Regions from separate parts of the Paraburkholderia sp. Ac-20347 genome, predicted to be linked through region 2. Evidence: predicted binding sites of a transcription regulator. Region 2 holds the regulator's gene; each other region holds the start of a gene.

The links. Region 2 encodes LexA, which represses DNA repair genes until DNA is damaged. Its sites were predicted from a motif close to ACTGTATNNNNATACAGT; they were not measured.
Region 1: the regulator LexA is predicted to act here: its motif matches at 1,373-1,390, upstream of G3N97_RS04975 (PA0069 family radical SAM protein).
Region 3: the regulator LexA is predicted to act here: its motif matches at 1,638-1,655, upstream of dinB (DNA polymerase IV).

What each region holds. Positions count from the first base shown of each region.
Region 1 covers NZ_JAAGPN010000015.1:16,129-19,406, forward strand. Annotated here, with positions in the region: gene G3N97_RS04970 (NINE protein) at 1-85, shown strand, start outside; gene G3N97_RS04975 (PA0069 family radical SAM protein) at 119-1,345, opposite strand; gene G3N97_RS04980 (Lrp/AsnC ligand binding domain-containing protein) at 1,460-1,948, opposite strand; gene G3N97_RS04985 (D-amino acid dehydrogenase) at 2,128-3,278, shown strand, end outside.
Region 2 covers NZ_JAAGPN010000106.1:20,646-23,923, reverse strand. Annotated here, with positions in the region: gene G3N97_RS20295 (DUF2939 domain-containing protein) at 1-460, opposite strand, end outside; gene G3N97_RS20290 (hypothetical protein) at 630-989, opposite strand; gene lexA (transcriptional repressor LexA) at 1,053-1,703, opposite strand; gene G3N97_RS20280 (sulfate ABC transporter substrate-binding protein) at 1,972-3,018, shown strand; gene cysT (sulfate ABC transporter permease subunit CysT) at 3,132-3,278, shown strand, end outside.
Region 3 covers NZ_JAAGPN010000256.1:1,600-4,877, reverse strand. Annotated here, with positions in the region: gene G3N97_RS31380 (MFS transporter) at 1-1,393, opposite strand, end outside; gene dinB (DNA polymerase IV) at 1,752-2,906, shown strand; gene trpS (tryptophan--tRNA ligase) at 2,971-3,278, opposite strand, start outside.

The DNA of each region.
Region 1 (3,278 bases), on a different contig from region 2:
ATTCCTGCTGATGACCGGCCTCGCGCTTTCGTTCCAGACGTATTTCGAATCGCAGGTCGAAGCCGCCAAGGCGATTTCGCAGTAACGCGGCATTCACGTAACCGCAGCGCCATTGCGCTCAGAACAGATCGAGCTGGCGCTTCTGTTCCCGCGCCTTCGCGCGCACGAACTCCGACATGTCGAGAATGCCGTGACGCCGCTCGTTCAACCCGAGCCGCCGCACCGCGTTGTGAAAGCGCTGCTTGAGCAGGTCGGCCCATAGCCCGGTGCCCTTCATGCGCTGCGAAAACGACGACTCGTAATCCTTGCCGCCGCGCATGTCGCGCACGCGGCTCATCACGCGCTCGGCGCGCTGCGGGAAATGCGCGGCGAGCCAGTCCTGAAACAGCGGCGACACTTCCCAAGGCAGCCGCAGCACGATAAAGCTCGCGCTCGTCGCGCCCGCTTCGGCGCAGGCTTCGAGCACGCGTTCCATGTCGGGTTCGGTGACGAACGGGATCACCGGCGCGATGCTCACCCCCACCGGAATGCCCGCCTGCGCGAGCGTGCGGATCGTGCGCAGGCGGCGCGACGGCGTGGCCGCGCGCGGCTCCAACGTGCGCGCGATGTCGGCGTCGAGCGTGGTGATGGTGATGGCGGCCATGAACTGCTGGCGCTCGGCCATCGGCGCGAGCAGATCGAGATCGCGTTCGATCAGCGACGATTTCGTGATCGCTGCGAACGGATGCTGCCGCTGCGCCAACACCTCGATCACGCGCCGCGTGATGCGCAGCTCGCGCTCGACGGGCTGCCAGGCGTCGGTGTTCACGCCGAGCGCAATGGGCTCCGGCTCGTAGCCGGGTTTCGCCAGTTCGCGCGCGAGCAGTTCTGGCGCGTTGATCTTCGCGTACAGGCGGCTCTCGAAATCGAGACCCGGTGAGAGTCCCAGATAACTGTGCGTGGGCCGCGCGAAACAATAAATGCAGCCGTGCTCGCAACCGCGATACGGATTGAGCGATACGTTGAACGGAATGTCCGGCGACTGGTTGCGCGTGAGGATGCTTTTTGCGCGCTCCTCGTAGATCTGCGTGCGCAGCGCGGGCTCCGACGTTTCGCGCTCGCCGGCTTGCGCGTCCGATTGCTCGTCGATTTGCGCGCCCGCTTCATCGCTGCGCTCGCGCGCGTCGGATGGCGATTCGACGTGCTGCCAGCCGTCGTCGTAAGCCTCGCGCTGATCGACCTCGTAGCGCCCTTGCAGGTTCGTGACCGCGCCGCGCCCCTTGCGCGGCGCAGGCGGCGCGACGGGATACCAGGCGTCGGGGTCGGGGGCGCGATTAGCGTCGTTCGCGGGAGGGTTGCGGTTCACGGCGGGGCAAAAACAAAGCGTCTCGATACTGTACAAATATACAGTATCGAGACGCTTTGTCGAGTGCGAAAAACGGGGCGGAGTTGGTTGCCAGAACCCGACGCTTGAGCCGGGCTACTCGCCCACCGCGATCGTCAGCGTCTCCTTGATCTCTTCCATCACCACATAGCTCTTCGACTGCACCGCGCCCGGCAGTTGCAGCAGGATGTCGCCGAGCAGCTTGCGGTAGTCCGCCATTTCGCCGATGCGCGCCTTGATCAGATAGTCGAAGTCGCCCGACACCAGATGGCATTCGAGCACCTCGGGAATCTTCTGCACCTCGCGGCGGAACTGGTCGAACATGTTGCCGCTCTTGTGGTCGAGCGTGATCTCCACGAACACCAGCAGCGCCGCGCCCAGCACGTTCGGATTCACGCGCGCGTAGTAGCCCGTGATGACGCCGTCGCGCTCCATGCGCTTGACCCGCTCGATGCACGGCGTGACCGACAGCCCGACCTGCTCCGCGAGGTCTTTCATGGCCATGCGGCCGTCCTGCTGAAGCAGCTTGAGGATGCGGTGATCGAGCCGGTCGAGCGCGCGGACCGGCTGACGCTGCGTTCTCATATGTTTTTCCTGAAAATCAGATAAATACAATAACAAAACCTAGGCTTACAACAATAGCATAGTCGATATTACTGGCTACATCCGGATTTTCATGCCATCCGCCCTGCCGTCGATCAAAACGGCCACACGGAGTCCCGGCAAGACCGCGTAGCCCAAACAATTCTCTCTACGGAGCAGCTATGCGAGTCGTCGTGTTGGGCAGTGGTGTGGTCGGTGTGGCCAGCGCCTGGTATCTTGCCCGCGCGGGCCATGAAGTGACGGTGATCGATCGCGAGACCGGTCCCGCGCTCGAAACCAGTTTTGCGAACGCCGGCCAGATCTCGCCGGGCTACGCCGCGCCGTGGGCGGCGCCGGGCGTGCCGCTCAAGGCGATCAAGTGGATGTTCGAAAAGCACGCGCCGCTCGCCATCCGCCTCGACGGCACGAAGTTCCAGCTGCAATGGATGTGGCAGATGCTGCAGAACTGCACGGCCGAGCGCTACGCGCAGAACAAGGGCCGCATGGTGCGTCTGGCCGAATACAGCCGCGACTGCCTGCAGGCGCTGCGTGCCGACACCGGCATCCAGTACGAAGGCCGCACGGGCGGCACGCTGCAGGTGTTCCGCACGCAGCAGCAATTCGAAGGCGCGGCGAAGGACATCGCCGTGCTCAAGGACGCCAACGTGCCGTACGAACTGCTGAGCGCCGCCGAACTCGGCCGCGCCGAACCCGCGCTCGCCGCCGTCTCGCACAAGCTCACGGGCGGCCTGCGTCTGCCCGGCGACGAAACCGGCGACTGCCAGCTGTTCACCACGCGCCTCGCCGCGATGGCCGCCGAACTCGGTGTGAAGTTCCGCTACAACACGCCGATCGACGGCCTCGCCGTGCAGGGCGACCGCATCGCGGGCGTGCAATGCGGCAACGAACTCGTGCGCGCCGACAGCTACGTGCTCGCGCTCGGCTCGTACTCCACGAAGATGCTCGCGGGTCTCATGAAGATTCCCGTGTATCCGCTCAAGGGTTATTCGATCACCGCGCCGATCGTCAACGCCGACGCCGCGCCGGTCTCCACCGTGCTCGACGAAACCTACAAGATCGCGATCACGCGTTTCGACGACCGCATCCGCGTGGGCGGCATGGCGGAAATCGTCGGCTTCGACAAATCGCTCAAGCAGGCGCGCCGCGAAACGCTCGAAATGTGCGTGAACGATCTGTTCCCCGGCGGCGGCGATACGGCTCAAGCCAGCTTCTGGACCGGTCTGCGCCCGATGACGCCGGACGGCACGCCCATCGTCGGCCGCACGCCGCTCTCGAACCTGTTCCTGAACACGGGGCACGGCACGCTCGGCTG
Region 2 (3,278 bases):
ATTGCTGCGCGTTTTCTGCGGGCGGAGCCGGCGGCGGCGCGGCGGGCTGTTCGCCGGGCTTGCCGGTGGGCGGCATCCCGTTGAGCAGCGCGGCCACGCCTTCGGGCGTGGCGTAGGCGTCGACGAGCGGGCCAATCAGCGCCGAGCCGATCACCGCGCCGAACAGCAGCAGCGGATTGCTGCTGTGCTCGGCCTGAATGCGCCGTTGCAGCATTTCCCCGGCCTGTTGCTTGAGACTCGCGCGCAACGCGGGGTAATCGACGTATTCGCTCAGCGTGGCCGCGTCGCGTGCGTCGGCGGCCTGCTTGAGATGATTCAGCGCGATATACGGCGAGGCGTAGCCGTAACCGAGCGCGGTCACCACGGCCACCGCCGCAACGGCGATGGCGACGGGTTTCTTCCAGTTCGAGGACTTGCCGGCGTGAGCGCGAGAGAGGTTGGGTGTATCGGTATCGGTCATCGGAGAGCAGGCGCGCCGCACGAGCAGCGCAAGGGTTCAAATAGCGGTTGAGTCGGAGCGGTTGAGTCGGCGATTCAATCACAGTGTTGACCACACGTGCGCCAAAACGATCCCTACACCCGCAAGAACCTCCACCGACACGCTATTTCCCACCTTCCGATTTCACACCTTACTTCGCGAGCGCCGCCGCCAGATCGCTTTGCTGCTCGGCAATGCAGCGGTCGATGGCGCGGCACACCGCGTCCATCGTGCCGACCATGATGAGACGCGACTGACCGTGATACACGCGCACCGGCGCGCGGCGGTCCGGCTGTTCCGTATTCAGCGTGCTGTTCAGCGACACGCGAGCGAAGGCCGGCTGCGCCGAGGGCAGCGGCGGCAGTTCCGGCGTTTCCAGCTTCTCGAAAAGCGAGCCATTGAGTGCGGCGGCTGAGGCGCGCGCTTCACGCATTGCGCACGAGGCGATTCCGCGCAGATGGCGCAGACGGCCGAATTGACGGAAGGGCAACAGGCGGGCAAGGCGTTCCATGACTCTCTCCAGAGAAGTGCGCCACGAGGCGCAAAACCAGCGCTGACAGGCGCGGATGGATTCTTAGAATTCGGTGGGCCGGATCAGACCGACGGCAATGCCTTCGAGCGCGAAGTCGGCGCTGCCGGCCTGCACGAAGATGTTGTCGTAGTCGGGGTTCTCCGCGATCAGTTCAATGCCGTTGGGCTGGCGCTTCAGACGCTTCACGGTGACGTCGTCGCCCAGACGCGCCACGATGATCTGGCCGTCTTTCGCTTCGGCCTTCTTCTGCACGGCGAGCAGGTCGCCGTCGAGGATGCCGGCGTCGCGCATCGACAGCCCGCGCACCTTCAACAAATAGTCGGGGCGGCTGGAGAACAGCGCCGGGTCGCAGGCGTAGTTCTGCGAGATATGTTCCTGCGCGAGGATCGGGCTGCCTGCCGCGACGCGGCCGACCAGCGGCAGCGAGAGCTGCATGATGCTGGCGTGCGGCAGCGTGAACTGGTGCGGCAGGTCGTCGGGGCCGGGCATCAGACGGATGCCGCGCGAGGCGCCCGCCGCAAGCTCGATCACACCTTTGCGGGCCAGCGCACGCAGATGTTCTTCCGCCGAGTTGGCCGAGCTGAAGCCCAGTTCGGCGGCGATCTCGGCGCGCGTGGGCGGAAAGCCGGTGCGCTCGATCGCGCGGCGGATCAGATCGAAAACCTGCTGCTGTCGTGCGGTGAGTTTGGTCATGTCGACACTGTATGTTTGAACAGGTAACTGTATTTTTATACAGTATTCGCCGCTTTTCAAGTGTTACTTGAACTTTGTCGTTTGGGTGCCGCCACAGCAGCGTTTCCCGGCGATCTGACGGACGAAAACACGCTCCAACGTCCGATTCCTCCGCCCTTACCACTTTTGCGTATTAAAGAATGAAAAAACATCATTTTTAATAATGTAAGCAGATCGCTAGACTGGCCTCCATCGATCGCTGCACCACACGACAAAACGGAGAAAGTGGATGAATCAAGGCAATACGGGGCGCGCAGGCTGGCTGACTTCGCTGGCTGCAAAACTGGTCATCGGCATCGCACCGCTCGTCGGGATGGTGGCGATGGCGCCGGCTGCGCACGCGGATACCTCGCTGCTGAACGTGTCGTACGACCCGACGCGCGAGCTGTATCAGGAGATCAACGAAGCCTTCATCAAGCAGTGGAAGGCGAAGACGGGCGAAACGCTCACCATCAAGCAGTCGCACGGCGGCTCGGGCGCACAGGCGCGCTCGGTGCTCGACGGCCTGCAGGCGGACGTGGTGACGCTGGCGCTGGCCTGGGACATCGACGCGCTCGCCAACAAGGGCATCGTCGCGAAGGACTGGCAAAAGCGCCTGCCCGACAACGCCTCGCCGTACACGTCGACCATCGTGTTCCTGGTGCGCAAGGGCAATCCCAAGCACATCAAGGACTGGGACGATCTGACGAAGCCGGGCGTGTCGATCGTCACGCCGAATCCGAAGACCTCGGGCGGCGCGCGCTGGAACTACCTCGCGGCCTGGGCGTACGCCGAACATCAGCCGGGCGGCAACGACCAGAAGGCCAAGGAGTTCGTGACGAAGCTCTACAAGAATGCGGGCGTGCTCGATTCGGGCGCGCGCGGCGCGACCACGAGCTTCGTGCAGCGCGGGATCGGCGACGTGCTGATCGCCTGGGAAAACGAGGCCTTCCTGTCGCTGAAGGAATTCGGTCCGGACAAGTTCGAGATCGTGGTGCCGTCGGTGAGCATTCTGGCCGAGCCGCCGGTTGCCGTGGTCGACAAGGTCGTCGACAAGAAGGGCACGCGCAAGCAGGCCGAGGCGTATCTGCAGTTCCTCTATAGCGAGGAAGGTCAGGAGATCGCCGCGAAGAACTTCTACCGTCCGCGTTCGGACAAGGTGCCGGCGGCGCTGACGGCGAAGTTCCCGAAGCTGAAGCTCTACACGGTGGACGACACCTTCGGCGGCTGGGCCAACGCACAGAAGACGCATTTCGCGGATGGCGGCGTGTTCGACTCGATCTACCAGCCGCAATAAGCGAAGTCGCGGTTGTGCAGTAGCAGTATCGACGTAACGATAAAAACAAGGCGCGCCCAAAGAGGCGCGCCTTTCGGCGCAACAGACGCGCAACCCATGTGAAGAGATCCAGCATGACGACGTTCCGATTACGCAAGCCAGGCGCGCTGCCGGGATTCGGCGTGACGCTCGGCATCACCGTGGCTTATCTGAGCCTCGTGGTGCTGATTCCGCTCGCGGCCACCTTTCTCAAGACCGCCACGCTCGACTGGGCGCAGTTC
Region 3 (3,278 bases), on a different contig from region 2:
GCTCGGTCGGTTCGTACTTCACGAGCGCAAGAAAGCCGATGGGAATGAGCGCCGCGAGCGCCACAACCCAGAACATATCCGTGCCGAGCTTCGCGTTGAGGATCGGCAGCACGAACAGCGCCACCGCGCTGCCGATCCCCGTGAGCGCGCGGCCGAAACCGAGCCCCGTGCCGCGAATCGACGTCGGATACGAGAGCGCCGGATAAATCATCATCTGCGCGCCCGGGCCGAAACCCTCCGCGAACAGCCACGCGCCGAGCATGGCCAGTGCAATGCCGATGCCCAGCGCCGTCTGCGGATGCCCGAGCAACGCGAGCGCCACCAGCGCGACGAACTGCAACGCGAAGCCCGCGAGCGCAACATGCCGCGAAGGCCGCGTATGCGCGAGCCGCATGCCGAGCAAGCCGCCCGTGAGCGCGAACAGCACATTGAGCGCGAGCGAAGCCGAAATGGTTTCGAACACGCCTGCGCCGAGAAACTGCGAAAGAATCGACGGCAGGAAAAACGCAATGGCCGTGTACTCGAACGGAATGCACAGATTCATCACGCTCGCGACGATCGTGCGCGCCAGATACGGGCGCTGAAACAGCACGCGAAAACTCACGGGCGGCTGCGGATTCGCGGGCGGCGCTTCGTCGGCCTTATGCGCGTGAATGCCGTACGATTCGCGCAGAATGCGCACGGCGTCGTCGAGCTTGCCCTGATTCGCGGCCCACAGCGGCGACTCGTTCATGAAGCGGCTGCGCACGGCGATGATGATGAGCGCCGGCACCGCGCCGAAGATCAGCGAGGCGCGCCACAGCCAGCCCGCATGTTCCTGCGGCAAAAAGAAATACAGACCGAACACGATCAGAAAGCAGACCGATGACGCCGCATACCACATCGGGCACCACGCGGCGAGCCGCGAAGCTTTATTGCCGCTGCCCTGGAATTTCGAAAACTCGGAAAGAAACGCCATCGCCACGGGTAAATCGATACCCACGCCGAGACCCATGACGAAACGCGCGGCGATCAGCACCCAGACGTTGGGCGCGAGCCCGGCGGCAATCGCCGCGACGACGAAGAAGAGCATGTCGGCCATGAAGACCTGATAGCGGCCGATACGATCGGTAAACCAGCCGCCGACGAGACTACCCAGTATGGTCCCGATCATGATCGACGACGTGACGATGCCGGTCAGCGAGGGCGTCAGGTTGAATTCGCGCACGACGTCCTGAATGCCATACGAGAGCGTGGTGAGATCGTAAGCATCGAGAAAAACGCCGCCGAGCGCGAGCAACACGATCACGCGTGCGTGACTCGCGCGGGCGGTGCTGGTGTTGATGAGGCGTGAAACGTCGCTGGCTGAGCGAATCGGCGACGACACAGTTGAATCAATATCGAGCGTGCTCAATGGAATCCCCTTGAATGACGGCCATGACAGCGCGTAGTTATAGGAGGCCCATGGGTGCAGCACAACGAACGAGTTAGCGAATGCTTACCCGGTGCGCGAGGAATGCAAAGCGGCGAGCGTGATTAATCGCGCGGTGAATAAAAGGAATAGCGGGCAGGCTGCGTCGCGACGTCTCCACCTCACTGCGCGCGGTTTGTCTGCGCTGCCGCTGCATTGGCGGAGTCGCCAACAAGGTGACAAAAACACTGTATGAATGTACAGTTACGGGCAACGCACGGCCGGACGCGGCGCGGCGTTGGCTCGAAGCGCGTTGCGTTCGCGGCTTCAATGTTCGAACGCTATTTCTCACACATCAGGCATGCCAGACGAAAGGCGCATCGCGCACCTCGACATGGACGCGTTCTACGCTTCCGTGGAATTGCTGCGCTATCCCGAACTGCGCGGCAAGGCCGTCGTCATCGGCGGCGGGCGCAATGCCGTGCCCGAGACGCTGCCCGACGGCACGCGCCGCTTCGCGCGTCTGCGTGACTACGTGGGGCGCGGCGTGGTCACCACGTCCACATACGAAGCGCGCAAATTCGGCGTGTTTTCCGCAATGGGCATGATGAAGGCCGCGCAGCTCGCGCCCGACGCCATTCTGCTGCCCACCGACTTCGAGTCCTATCGCCACTATTCGCGGCTGTTCAAAAGCGCGGTGCGCACCTTCACCGAGCAGATCGAAGATCGCGGCATCGACGAAATCTATATCGATCTCACCGACGTCGAAGGCGAGCCGCGCGACATCGGCGCGCGTCTCAAAGCCGCGGTGCGCGACGCAACCGGCCTCACCTGCTCGATCGCGATTGCGCCCAACAAGCTGCTCGCCAAGATCGGTTCCGAACTCGACAAGCCGGACGGCCTCACGCTGCTCACGATGGCGGACCTCGAAGCGCGCATCTGGCCGCTCGAAGCGAAGAAAGTGAACGGCATCGGGCCGCGCGCAAGCAAGCGGCTCGCGGAGCTGGGTTTCGCCACGATCGGCGATCTGGCGAAAGCCGATCTCGGGCTTTTGCAGGAGCATTTCGGCCGCACTTACGCGGCGTGGCTCGCGCGTGTCTCGCATGGCGAGGACGATCGCGAAGTGGTGGTGTCGTCGGAGCCGAAATCGATGAGCCGCGAAACCACGTTCGAGCGCGACATGCACGTCGGGCGCGACCGCGCCGTGCTCACGCCCGCGCTCACGCAGCTATGCGAGCGCGTTGCGCAGGATCTGGAGCGCAAAGGGTATTGCGGCCGCACGGTGGGCGTGAAAATCAAATTCGCGGACTTTAAAATCGTCACGCGCGATATTTCGCTGCCGACGGCCGTGCGCGATACTGCCGCCATTCGCCGCGCGGTTGGCGCGTGTCTGAAACGGATCGATCTCGATCGGCGCATCCGCCTGATTGGCGTGCGCGTGAGCGCGCTCGAACGCTATTCGGCGGACAGCCCGATTAACGGCGCCATTCAGGGCGAATTGCCGTTCGGTCCCTGAAACGAGCAAGCAGAAACGATAAAGCGAGCACCGCTTTTCATGCGGCGCTCGCGGCACGTCATGCTCAGTTCTGGAAATAGCTCAGGCCCAGCGCGCCCTTCACTTCGGACAGCGTCTGCGCCGCCACTTCGCGCGCGCGCATCGTGCCACGACGCAGAATTTCGAGGACTTCGCCGCGATCTTCTTCCAGCTCGCGACGACGCGTGCGAATCGGTTCGATCAGCGTTTGCAGGCGCTCGTTGAGCACGCGCTTCACGACGCTGTCGCCCAGGCCGCCGCGCTGATAATGCGCCTTGAGCTCGTCCACTTTCGCCACATCGGGTTCGAATGCATCGAGGAACGAGAACACCACGTTGCCTTCCACGCGGCCCG